3 regions of the Streptomyces sp. Ag109_G2-15 genome follow, and region 1 is predicted to be linked to each of the others. Evidence: riboswitches for the same ligand, from Rfam matches in the RefSeq annotation. Region 1 holds a riboswitch; each other region holds the start of a gene.
The links. Region 1 has a riboswitch for cobalamin ahead of CRP49_RS25030 (cobalamin biosynthesis protein). Riboswitches for the same ligand answer to the same signal wherever they lie in the genome.

Region 2: linked by a shared signal. The riboswitch ahead of CRP49_RS12400 (HoxN/HupN/NixA family nickel/cobalt transporter) and the one ahead of CRP49_RS25030 (cobalamin biosynthesis protein) in region 1 are both predicted to bind cobalamin.
Region 3: linked by a shared signal. The riboswitch ahead of CRP49_RS38740 (CbtB-domain containing protein) and the one ahead of CRP49_RS25030 (cobalamin biosynthesis protein) in region 1 are both predicted to bind cobalamin.

What each region holds. Positions count from the first base shown of each region.
Region 1 covers NZ_OCNI01000001.1:5,569,963-5,573,991, reverse strand. The annotation lists gene CRP49_RS25045 (inorganic phosphate transporter) at 1-1,074, shown strand, start outside; gene CRP49_RS25040 (hypothetical protein) at 1,102-1,329, shown strand; gene CRP49_RS25035 (hypothetical protein) at 1,616-2,107, opposite strand; cobalamin riboswitch at 2,313-2,455, shown strand; gene CRP49_RS25030 (cobalamin biosynthesis protein) at 2,555-3,499, shown strand; gene CRP49_RS25025 (cobyric acid synthase) at 3,496-4,029, shown strand, end outside.
Region 2 covers NZ_OCNI01000001.1:2,788,777-2,792,805, forward strand. The annotation lists gene CRP49_RS12390 (DUF4142 domain-containing protein) at 1-33, shown strand, start outside; gene CRP49_RS12395 (glycoside hydrolase family 13 protein) at 30-1,676, opposite strand; cobalamin riboswitch at 1,792-1,976, shown strand; gene CRP49_RS12400 (HoxN/HupN/NixA family nickel/cobalt transporter) at 2,004-3,101, shown strand; gene CRP49_RS12405 (nucleoside hydrolase) at 3,098-4,029, opposite strand, start outside.
Region 3 covers NZ_OCNI01000002.1:497,081-501,109, forward strand. The annotation lists gene CRP49_RS38725 (histidine phosphatase family protein) at 1-83, shown strand, start outside; gene CRP49_RS38730 (hypothetical protein) at 90-443, opposite strand; gene CRP49_RS38735 (CbtA family protein) at 536-1,288, opposite strand; gene CRP49_RS38740 (CbtB-domain containing protein) at 1,310-1,531, opposite strand; cobalamin riboswitch at 1,568-1,710, opposite strand; gene CRP49_RS38745 (MMPL family transporter) at 1,828-4,014, opposite strand.

The sequences.
Region 1 (4,029 bases):
GCCAACACGATCTCCAAGGGTCTCGTAGATGAGAACGGCATCCGTCCCGAGGTCATCTTCGCCGCTCTCACCGGCGCGATCCTCTGGAACCTGCTGACCTGGCTCGTCGGACTGCCGTCCAGTTCCTCCCACGCCCTGATGGGCGGTCTGGTCGGCGCCACCGTCGCCTCCGCCGGCTTCGGCGCCGTCCACGGAGACATGCTGGTCACCAAGGTGCTGCTCCCGGCGGTGGCCGCCCCGATCGTGGCCGGCCTCGCGGCGATGCTCGCCACCCGGTTCTCGTACGGCATCGGCGGCAAGGCCGACGGCGAGGCCACCCGCAAGGGCTACCGCGCCGGGCAGATCGCCTCCGCCGGTCTGGTCTCCCTCGCCCACGGCACCAACGACGCGCAGAAGACGATGGGCATCATCACCCTCGCCCTCATCGCGGGCGGCGCCATCTCCCCCGGCTCCAACCCTCCCACCTGGGTCATCCTCTCCGCGGGTCTGGCCATCGCGCTCGGCACCTACATCGGCGGCTGGCGCATCATCCGCACCATGGGCAAGGGCCTGACCGACCTCGAGCCGCGACAGGGCTTCGCCGCCCAGACCAGCGCGGCCACGGCCATCCTGGCCTCCTCCCACCTCGGCTTCTCCCTCTCCACCACCCACGTCGTCTCCGGCTCGGTGATGGGTGCGGGCCTGGGCCGCAAGGGCGGTGTGGTCCGCTGGTCCACCGCGACCCGCATGTTCATCGCCTGGGCGCTGACCCTGCCGGCCGCCGCGCTGGTCGGCGCGGGCGCCGAGTCCGTCACGGACCTGGGTGACTGGGGCACCGCGGTCGTCGCCGTCTTCCTGGTCGGCGCCAGCGCCACGATCTGGAAGATCTCCCGTCGCGAGGTCGTCGACCACACCAACGTGGTCGCCGACACGACGGAGCCGGCCGGCGTGGTGACCACCGCCATCGCCGCGGTGACCCCGCCGCCCGCGGGCACCGTCGCCGATGACCTGTCGGCCACGATCCCGGCTCCGGCCGTGACCGCCGCCACCGCCACCGACCCGGCTCCGGCGGCTCCGCCGGCCGCCGCGGTCTGACCGCCCAGTACCGAAGGAAGCATCCCCATGAAGATCGACTGGGCGGCCCTCGGCTCCGTCTTCGGCGTCAGCCTCGCGTTCACGGTGGGCCTGGTGGCCCTGTTCACCCTCGGCGTCAACGGCCTGTCGCGCCGCGAGAAGGCGGTGGCGCAGGGTGGGTCCGCGGCGCTGGCGGTGACTGGTGCGTACGTGTGCTTCGCGGCTTGTGCGGCTGCGGTGGCTTACGGGATTTACTTGATCGTGGCGAAGCCCTGACGGCTGATCCACGCGTTGTCCGCCCTGTCGGGGCCATCTACCGGTGGCCTCGGCAGGGCGGAGTCATGTCGGCTTCCGGGGGAATGCTGAGCGACGGCTGGGACTTCGTCACGTTCGGTGGATGGGGGCCCAAGTAGCCGCACAGGGGCTGGATGGGGCCTTGGGTGAGGTGGGCGAGGGGGTAGGTCAGGGTGCCCGCGTCGGTGTAGCCGTGTAGACCCCGTCTGCGCCGCAGCGAAAGTTCCGTCCGACCGGAACAGCGCGGCAGACACGTCCGACTCGTCCGTCACAGGCTCCGGCAGAGGGCCCAACTCGGTTCGCATCTTGAATGGACAGGACCGTCCGAGTCGTCCTGAAGCACAGCAGCGGTGGTGCCGCTTGCGTGCGCCATGGCCCGCACGTTGCCCAACGGCCCATCGGCGTGGGCGTCCCACGTCGGGTGGACACGGAATTCGAGGAGGTCCCGCCCCGTCACCAGGTCATGCGGCAGGACCCACCCGACGTCGAGCAGCTCCCCCTGCCTGGACTCGACGCCCCAGCTGACCCCGGATCCCCAACGTCCGTCGGATCCATCCCCATTCGACCACTGCATGTTCACCGTGAAGTGCGCCTCCGTGGAACCCCGCGCCACTGCGATTGCCTGCTGGAGGGTCTCCGCCGCCACACCGGCCGCCGTGCCGCCCCGTGAGACCCGCTGCACCCCGCCGGGACGCTCGCCCGCCACCTCCAGCAGTACGGCCTGGCCGTCGTCCAGCAGCATCTCGCCCACGTACGCCACCGTGTGTCCCCTCCCACGCCCGTTGCATCCCGTATGAGACGTACGCGCTCTTGCAGGCGGTCACCGTCCGTGAGGACAAGCGGGATTCCCGAATGCCGCCCGACGGAGGGGAATTCACCGCAACCCGGTCCACCCTCACCGCCCGCCGTGCTGGCGATGTGGGCCTCAGCACAGTCCGGCGTCCCAGGTCAAAGGCAAGTTGACGGCCCTTCCGGGTGCGTGGTGGACTGCCCAGGCCATGTACGGCGGCAGGAGAGGAAGCCGGTGCGAATCCGGCGCGGTCCCGCCACTGTCACCGGGGAAGAAAACCCCGGGAGCCAGGAACTCTCACCGCCGGTCTCGTCGAACCAGGGCGCGGACACCCTGAGTGAGGACATATCGCCATGCGCGGCTGCCGATTGAGGTTCAGTAACCGGGCCCTGCCTGCCCCCACGGCCGGCTGAGCCGATGGGTGCCGATCGCTGCTACGCGTACGGCGCCGCCGCCGGCCTCATCGGCGACCTGCTTCTCGGCGATCCGCGCCGCGGGCATCCGGTCGCCGCGTTCGGGCGGGCTGCCGCGGCCGTGGAGCGGGTGTTGTGGCGCGACCACCGTGGCTGGGGGGCGCTGCACACCGTCGTGTGCGCCGGAGGTGCCGTCGCGCTGGGGGCCGTGGCCGAGCGGGCCGTGCGCCGCTCCCCCCTCGCTTCCGTGGCGTTGGCCGGTGCCGCCACCTGGGCTGTCGTCGGGGGCACTTCGCTCGCCCGGGAGGCGCGGACCATCGGGCGCGCCCTGGAGGCCGGGGATGTCGAGGCGGCCCGGGTGCGGCTGCCGCATCTGTGCGGGCGGGATCCGCAGGCGCTGGATGCCGACGGGATCGCGCGGGCCGTCGTGGAGTCCGTCGCCGAGAACACCTCCGACGCCGTCGTGGGGGCCCTGGTGTGGGGTGCCGTGGGTGGGGTGCCCGGGCTGCTCGGGTTCCGGGCCGTCAACACCCTGGACGCGATGGTGGGGCACAAGTCGGCCCGCTACCGGCGCTACGGCTGGGCCTCCGCCCGGCTGGACGACGTCACCGGGTGGCCGGGGGCTCGGCTGACCGCCGTGCTGGCCGCCGTGGCCGGGCCCGACCCGCGGGGTGCCCTGCGCGCCTGGAAGGCCGACGCCCGCAGGCACCCGAGCCCCAACGCCGGTCCCGTCGAGGCCTCGTTCGCGGGTGCCCTCGGTGTGCGGCTGGGCGGGACGCTCTCCTACGGCGGGCGCGTCGAACACCGGCCCGTGCTCAACGGGGACACCGGGCGGGCCGTCCGGGTCACCGACATCGACCGGGCCGTACGGCTCTCCCGCCGGGTCGGCCTGCTCGCGCTCGGCGTCACGGTCGCCGCGCGCCGACTCGTGAAGGGACGTGCGAAGTGAACGGTGGTCTCCTCGTCGCCGGCACCACCTCCGACGCCGGCAAGAGCGTCGTGACGGCCGGGATCTGCCGGTGGCTGGTGCGCCAGGGCGTCAAGGTCGCGCCCTTCAAGGCGCAGAACATGTCCCTCAACTCGTTCGTGACCCAGGAGGGTGCCGAGATCGGGCGGGCTCAGGCCATGCAGGCCCAGGCCTGTCGCGTCGAGCCGACCGCGCTGATGAACCCCGTGCTGCTCAAGCCCGGCGGTGAGCAGAGCAGCCAGGTGGTGCTGCTCGGGAAGCCGGTCGGTGAGCTGAGCGCGCGCGGGTATCACGGGGGGCGCCAGCAGCGGCTCCTCGGCACGGTGTTGGACTGTCTCGCCGAGTTGCGGGGCACGTATGACGCGGTGATCTGTGAGGGGGCGGGGAGCCCGGCCGAGATCAATCTGCGGCGGACCGACATCGTGAACATGGGGATCGCGCGGAACGCGCGGCTGCCGGTGCTCGTCGTGGGTGACATCGACCGCGGGGGCGTCTTCGCCTCCTTCTTCGGG
Region 2 (4,029 bases), 2.8 Mb from region 1:
GCCGCGCCCAGCCCGAGCCCGACCGTCGGCTAGCCCAGCCAGACCGTGGTGTCCGGCGGAAGGACGCCCGTCTCCGGGAGCGGGGTGCTGGCCAGCAGCACCTCGCCCGGAGGCAGTAGTACGGGCTCAGCGGTGAGGTTGGCGACACAGCGCCAGGTCTCGGTGCGGGCGAAGTCCAGCACCCCGGCCGGGGCGTCGGGCGTCCAGGTCAGCGTCTCGCCCTCCAGCAGCTTGCGGCGCAGCCGGAGCGCGGTGCGGTACAGCTCCAGGGTCGAGCCCTCGGCACCCGCCTGGGCCTCGACGGCGTACGACGCGAAGGACGGCGGCTGCGGCAGCCAGGCGGCCCCGGACCCGAAGCCGTACGACGGTCCGGTCGTCGTCCACGGCAGCGGCACCCGGCACCCGTCGCGGCCCTTGCGGGCATGTCCCGTCTGCTCCCAGATCGGGTCCCGCAGCACCTCGGCGGGCAGGTCGGCGACCTCGGGCAGGCCGAGTTCCTCGCCCTGGTAGACGTACGCCGATCCGGGCAGCGCCAGCATCAGCAGGGTCGCGGCCCGGGCCCGGCGCAGGCCCGCCTGCTGGTCGGGCGCCGGAGCCGTGCCGCCGGACAGCAGCCAGGCGTTCTCGTCGGTGCCGGGCGGGAGCACGAGGCGTGAGGTGTGGCGGACGACGTCGTGGTTGGAGAGCACCCAGGTGGCACTGGCACCGGCGGCACGGGCCGTCGCCAGGGAGCCGGTGATGACCTGACGGAGTTCGTTCGCGTCCCAACCGGCCTGCAGATACTCGAAGTCGAAGGCCTGGCCGAGTTCGTCCGGGCGGGCGTACAGGGCGCGGCGGGCGTCCGGGACCCAGGCCTCGGCGACCGCGGTGCGGGGCGGGCTGTAGGCGTCGAAGATCTTGCGCCAGTCGCGGTAGATCTCGTGGACCTCGTCGCGGTCCCAGTAGGGGTGCGTGCCGGGCTCCACCCGCAGCAGGGCATCCTCGCCCGTGGCGCCCAGGTCGCCCACGTCCCGCAGCGGTTCGGTCAGGTCCTTGGCCAGGCCGTGGGCGACGTCGACGCGGAAACCGTCGACGCCCCGGTCGGACCAGAACCGCAGGGTGGTGCGGAAGTCGGCGCGGACCTCGTCGTTCGCCCAGTTCAGGTCGGGCTGTTCGGGGGCGAACAGGTGCAGGTACCAGTCGCCGTCGGGGACCCGCCGCCAGGCGCTGCCACCGAAGACCGACTGCCAGTCGGTGGGCGGGAGTTCGCCGGCGGCACCACGGCCGCGGCGGAAGACGTAGCGCTCGCGGGCGGCGGATCCGGGTCCGGCCCGCAGCGCCTCCCGGAACCAGGGGTGCTGGTGCGAGGTGTGGTTCGGGACGATGTCGACGACGACCTTCAGGCCGAGCCGGTGGGCCTCGGCGGCCATCGCGTCGAAGTCGTCCAGGGTGCCGAGGCGCGGGTCCACGTCCCGGTGGTCGGCGACGTCGTAGCCGCCGTCGGCGAGTTCGGAGGGGTAGAAGGGGCTGAGCCACAGGGCGTCGACGCCCAGCGTGGCGAGGTGGTCCAGGCGCTCGGTGACGCCCCTGAGGTCACCGAGGCCGTCGCCGTCGGCGTCGGCGAAGCTGCGCGGATAGACCTGGTAGATGACGGCCTGGCGCCACCAGTCGGGATTCCTGGAGGAGAGGTCTGCCATACCCGAACTCTGTCCACCTTGCCCGGAAACGGAACCTCGGGTCGGCCATGTGCCCGGCTGTGTGATCTTCAATACCTGGGCAGGTATGCGGCTTTGCAGCCGAATGGATCGCCGCCTACGGTGGGCGGGCCGTGGTGCTCGGGAAGTCGATGGAAGGTCGACGCGGCCCTCGCCACTGTGATCGGGGAGTTCCCGTTCCGTCCGGCAGCCGCCGGGCCACTGGTCGTACGACCGGGAAGGCAGGAACGGCGGACGCACGACCCGTAAGCCAGGAGACCGGCCACGGCACTCACGAGTTGATCCACGAGGTGCTGGAGCGTGAACCGGATGGCCGGGATGCCCGATGCTGCTGCTTTCCGCTGGCGACGGGAGGACACGATCAGGACGGCGGGGCTGCTGGCGGTCATCGCCGCGCTGCACGTCGTCGCCTTCGGCGTGCTCTTCCTGCTCGTCGCCCCCGAGCACTACCAGGTCGGCCGGGACGTCTTCGGCATCGGCCTCGGCGTCACCGCCTACACCCTCGGCATGCGGCACGCCTTCGACGCCGACCACATCGCCGCCATCGACAACACCACCCGCAAGCTGATGGCCGACGGCAAGCGGCCGGTGTCGGTGGGCTTCTGGTTCGCGCTGGGCCACTCCAGCGTGGTGGTGCTGCTGGCCGCCCTGATCGCCGGCGGCACCCAGCTCGCGGGCAGGGTCATGAACGAGCACTCACGCACCCACCAGGTGCTCGGCTTCCTGGGTACGACGATCTCGGGCACGTTCCTCTACCTCATCGCCGCCCTCAACCTGGTGGCCCTGGCCGGCATCCTGAAGGTCTTCCGGGCCATGCGGGCGGGGACGTACGACGAGAGGGAACTCGAACAGCACCTGGATTCCCGGGGCTTCATGAACCGGCTCCTCGGCCGCCTCACCAAGTCGATCAGCCGCCCCGGCCAGATGTACCCGCTGGGCTTCCTCTTCGGGCTCGGCTTCGACACGGCCACCGAGGTCACGCTGATGGTCATGGCGGGCTCGGGAGCGGCGGCGGGCCTGCCCTGGTACGCGATCCTCTGCCTCCCGCTCCTCTTCGCCGCCGGGATGAGCCTGTTCGACACCCTCGACGGCACGTTCATGAACTTCGCCTACCAGTGGGCGTTCTCGAACCCCGTCCGCAAGGTCTTCTACAACCTCACCATCACCGGCCTGTCCATCGCCGTCGCCTTCTTCATCGGCACGATCGAGCTGGTCGGCGTCCTGCACGACAAGTTCGACCTGACCGACGCCGTCACCGGCTGGATAGCCGGGATCGACCTGGACAGCGTCGGCTACATCATCGTCGGCCTGTTCGTGGTGGTGTGGGCGGCGGCGCTGTCGTACTGGCGGATCGCCAGGGTGGAGGAGCGCTGGTCGAACCCGGCCGGCGCCGCCGCCTCGGACTAGGGCCTGGTGGCGTGGCGGCGCTCCACCGTCTCCAGGTACAGCTTCACGTACCGATCCACGTCCACCTCCAACGCCACGTCCACCAGGGCCTGTTCACGCGCGCCGTGGTGGATCTCGGACTCGCCGTGGCGGGCGCGGCGGTCGACGATCGTCTGGCCGCGGGTCGGGCCGGGAGCCAGGGAGACCTCGACCGGCAGCAGGCGGGTGCCGATGCCGCCCGGGTCCGCGACCGCGCACACCGCGCCCGCGTCACCGAGGCCGCCGGCCGGGTCGTCGCCGTCGGGGTCGGGCGCGGACGGGCGGTGGGCCAGCAGCTCGCCGGCCAGCCGGGTGCCCGGTTCCTTGCTCGCCCGCAGCCGCCGTACGTCCGCGCCCGGTACGACGACCCGGGTGAACACGTCGAGCCCGTACATGGTGACCGGCACCCCGGCGCCGAGCAGGATCGCCGCCGCCTCCGGGTCGTGCCAGACGTTGAACTCGGCGACCGGTGTGGCGTTCCCGGTGGCGACCGCGCCGCCCATGAACACGATCCGCTCGATGTTCCGGGTCACCTCCGGGTGCGTGCGCAGCAGGAGGGCGATGTTGGTGAGCGGTGCGGTCGGGATCAGGGTGACCGGGGTCGGGGAGGCCAGGATCTCGCGGTACAGCAGGGTCACGGCGTCCACGGCGGCGCGGCCGCGTCGGGGGGCGGGCAGGCCGAGGTCGCCCATCCCGTCCACGCCGTGCACATGCCGGGCCGAGCGGGCCGGCTCGATCAGCGGACGCTCGGCGCCCCGCGCCACCGGGATGTCGGGGGCGCCCGCCTGCTCCAGCACGGTCAGGGTGTTGTGGACCACCCCGTCGACATCCGTGTTCCCGGCCACACAGGTCACCGCCCTGAGGTCCAGGCCCGGGTGGCGTACGGCGAACAGCAGGGCCAGGGCGTCGT
Region 3 (4,029 bases), on a different contig from region 1:
CGCTCACGGCGACGGAGGTCACCGGCCGCTCCGGGCGCTGGAACGTGCGGCTCGGACACGTCCTCGCCGGGCCGGGCGACTGACGGCGGTCAGGCGGTCGCGTCCCGATGGCGGCGCAGCAGTGCCGCGATCGCGCACCGCAGGCAGTCGGTGTCCGTGTCCCCGGTCGTGTCGTGGTGGCCGTGGCAGTCGGCCGCCGCCTGTCGGCCCGCGCCCTCATCCGCCGTACGGCAGGCCGCCGTTGGGCCCCCGACCAGGGCTTCGAGTTCTTCGAGGAGTCTCTCGGTCCGCTTGACCTGCTGGGCGAGCACCCGTACCCGCGCGCTCTGGCCGCCGATCTGGCGTCGGCTGGCGATGAGTTGTGCGTACTCCTCCACGGTCAGGGCGACCGCCTCACGTCCGCCGAGAGTGATGTGGCGCGGTTCGGGACGTTGTCTGGCCACTCGGCTCCTCCGCTCGTCGCCTCCTCCGGTGTCCGGGAAACGCGAGAGGGCCCCCGGACGGTTCCGGAGGGCCCTCTCGTGTCCTGAAGGGATCAGTGCGTGGCGGGAACTCTCCGCCCGGACTCGGCGGTCGCGGGCTTCGGGTTCAGCTGCCGCTCGGCCAACTCGCCGAAGAGCAGGCCGAATCCGCCCCACAGAACGGCCTGGATGGCCAGTGCGGAGAGGCGGAACCGCCACAGCAGGGTGGCCGGGAAGTCCTTCGGCACCTCGTTGACGGCCGGCAGGAAGGCGTAGGCCAGGCCGATCGCGACGGCGAAGGCGGCGACCGCGAGGACGGTCGCGTACCAGGTGCCCAGGGTGGGTACGAGGCGCTTGCCCAGGATGGTGGCGGCGACCGCCAGGAGCACGCCGAGCAGCATCATCAGGAAGTACAGGGTCGTCCGCTTGCCGATGGTGTCGGGGTCGCCGACCGACGGCGGGTTGGCCGGGTACTTCAGGAACGGGACGACGTAGACGGCGAGCAGTGCGCAGCCGGACAGCAGCAGCGCGGTCGCCCGCGGGCCGAAGCGGCCGACGCGGCCGAGCGCGACGCAGAAGGCGAGCGCCGCGATGCCGCCGAAGGCGACCCCGTAGACGAGGACACCGGTGGCCAGGCCCGCGGTGGACTGCAGGGAGCGGGAGACGACCTCCATCTCGTGCTCGTGGGAGTGGGCGTCCTCGAAGCTGATCGCGTTGTCGACGCTCGGCTCACCGAGGAAGTAGGCGACGACCAGGGCGAGTACGCCGGCGGCGAGGCCGGCGAGCATGCCTCGCACGAGGAGGTTTCTTACCGTTGTGGAGTTCATGGGTGCGCGGTGTCCCTCGCGTCAGTGGCAGGGGAACCCGAGCAGGTGGCGGGCGTCGTGCACCCACTCGTGGACGTCCGTGCCGTTGAACACGGAGGTGGCGCCCTGCTCGGCGCCGACGAAGTAGAGCAGGACGAGCATCAGGATGCCGAAGAAGACCGCCCAGGGTGCGATTGCCTTGAGCGGCAGCGTGGCGGGAACGGCGGGGGTGGTGGCTGTCGGCTGGGCGACGGTCTGCGCCATGGCAGGACCTCCTCTGGGAGTTCGCGTCCCATCTCGGTGGTGCACATGACGACGGCCACGGGTCTGACTCACGGGTCCCCAAGGGGTGTTCCGCATACAGTGGCGCGACCGTGCCGGATTCCCACCGGCTTCCGTCTCGCCGTCGTCGATATCGGACAGACCGTACCGCGTGGCGCGTGCATGGCCAAGACCGCGTGGTCCGTCGTGATCTTCCTCTCGCGTCGGCCGTCACGGCGAGGCCGGGGTGCGGTCTGCCGGGCCGTGCGGCCCGGCAGACCTGCCCCGTCACACTGCCGTCAGCCGCGGCGGCCCGACGGATCGGGCGCGACCGTGTCCCGGTTCTGGCCGGGGACCGAACCGGCGTCAGGAGACCCGGCGCCGACGGGCGCTCCCTGCGCCCGGTCACCGTGGCCCGGCCACCACGCGGCGTGGCCGATCAGCGCGGTGAGGCTCGGCGTGAAGAACATCGCCATCACGAAGGCCGCGACCGCGATGCCGAAGGAGACCGCGAAACCCATCTCCGTCAGCAGCGCGTTGCCCGCCAGCATCATCGTGGCGAAGGTCGCCGCCAGGATGAAGCCGGCCGCCGCCACGGTCGGCCCGGCGTGCCGGAGCGCCATGCCGGCCGCCTCGCGCGGCTCGCGGCCCTCGCGGGCCTCCTCGCGGAGCCGGGCGATCATGAGGATGTTGTAGTCGGTGCCGATGGCGACCACGAACAGGTACATGATCACCGGGAGCATGAACATCAGACCCGAGTGTCCCTGTCCCTCCTGGAAGATCCAGACCGTGGCGCCGAGGGTGGCACCGAAGCCGAGGCCCACCGAGGCCATCAGGTACCAGGGGGCGACCACACTGCGCAGCAGCAGCCCCAGGATGACCATGATGAGGAGGGCGGCGACGGGGAAGACCGTCCGGTAGTCGTGGTTGACCGCGGTCTTGATGTCCTTGTAGATCGAGGACATGCCGCCGACGACGGCCTCCGTGCCGCCGGGGGCGTCGGAGTGCGCGACGTCGCGCACCTCGCCCACGACGTCGATCGCCTTGTCCGTCGAGGCCTCGTACTTGAGCGTGACGGTGAAGTCCGCGGTGGTACCGCCCTTGTTCACCTGGGTCATGCGCGCGCTCGCGACGCCGTCCACGGCGCCGAGCTTCCGCGCGTACGTGTCGAAGGCGGCCTTGTCCAGCGGCTTGCCGTCGGTGCTCGACAGGTAGACGTCGGTGGGTGCGGCGGCGCCCGCCGAGTACGCCTTCTGCATCTCGTCCTGGACGACCATGGACTCCTTGGTCTTGGGCATGGAGCCCGCCGCCAGGTCGAACGTGGCGTTGAAGCCGAGGGTGCCCAGCGAGAGGGCGACCAGGACGAGGCCGGACACCGCGGCGGTCAGCGCCGGGCGGCGCTGCACGCCCCGGCCGAGGGCGGCGAACCGGGCGTTCTCCGGCTCCCGCTGCCAGGACTTGGAGGGCCAGAAGACCTTCGGTCCGATGAGCGAGACCACGGCCGGGATCAGGGTCAGGCCCGCGACCAGGGTGGCGGCGACCGCGATGGCGAGCGCCGGGCCCATCTGCTTGAGGAAGCCGAGCGTGGACAGCACCAGCGCGAGGAAGGCGATGATGACCGCTCCGGCGGCCGAGGCGATGGCCTCGCCGACCCGGTCGACCGCGTTGACCATGGCCTGTTTCGGCTCGTCGCCGGCGCGCAGGCGCTCGCGGTAGCGGAACATCAGGAAGAGGAAGTAGTCCGTGCCGACGCCGAAGAGCACGACGATCAGGATCGACGAGATCGAGCTGTTGGCCTGCAGGTCGAACAGCTTGGTGGCGTAGGCGATCAGCCCGTTGGCCACGGCGGACACCAGACCGATCAGGACCAGGGGCAGGATCGCCAGGATCGGCGCACGGAAGATGATCAGCAGGGTCACCAGGATGATCAGGAAAGTCCCGATGCCGATCAGCGCCTGGCCGCGCTGGGAGGAGTCCTGCTGGTCGAGGACCTGCGCGGCGGAGCCGCCGAGCTTGACGTCGAGGTGCGTGCCCTTGGCCAGGTCCTTGACGTCCTCGCGCAACACCTTGGCCGCGTCGGCCTGTTTGGGCTGACCGGCGTTCTTGCTGTCCATCTGCACCAGGGTCAGGTCATACCTGCCGTCCTTGGACGGCAGGCCGGGGACGACCTTCTGCACCTGGTCGATGTGCTTCTTGCCCAGTTCTGAAGTGATCCGGGCGATGTCCTGCTTGTCGGCGGCGGTGAGCTTGCCGCCGTCGGTGCGCTGGTACAGCGCGATCGCGGACGGAGTGAAGGCGCTGGGGAACGCCCTCTCCTGCAGATCCGCCGCTTTGATCGACTCGTAACTTTTGGGCAGGAAACTGCTCTCGTCGCTGTTCGAGGGCAGGCTCGGCGCGGTGGCGACGATCGCCACCGCCGCGATGAGCCATGCCACGATCGTCCAGACGGGATGACGGACGACGGCATTCCCAATGCGTCGGAACATGCGGAAGGTCCTCCT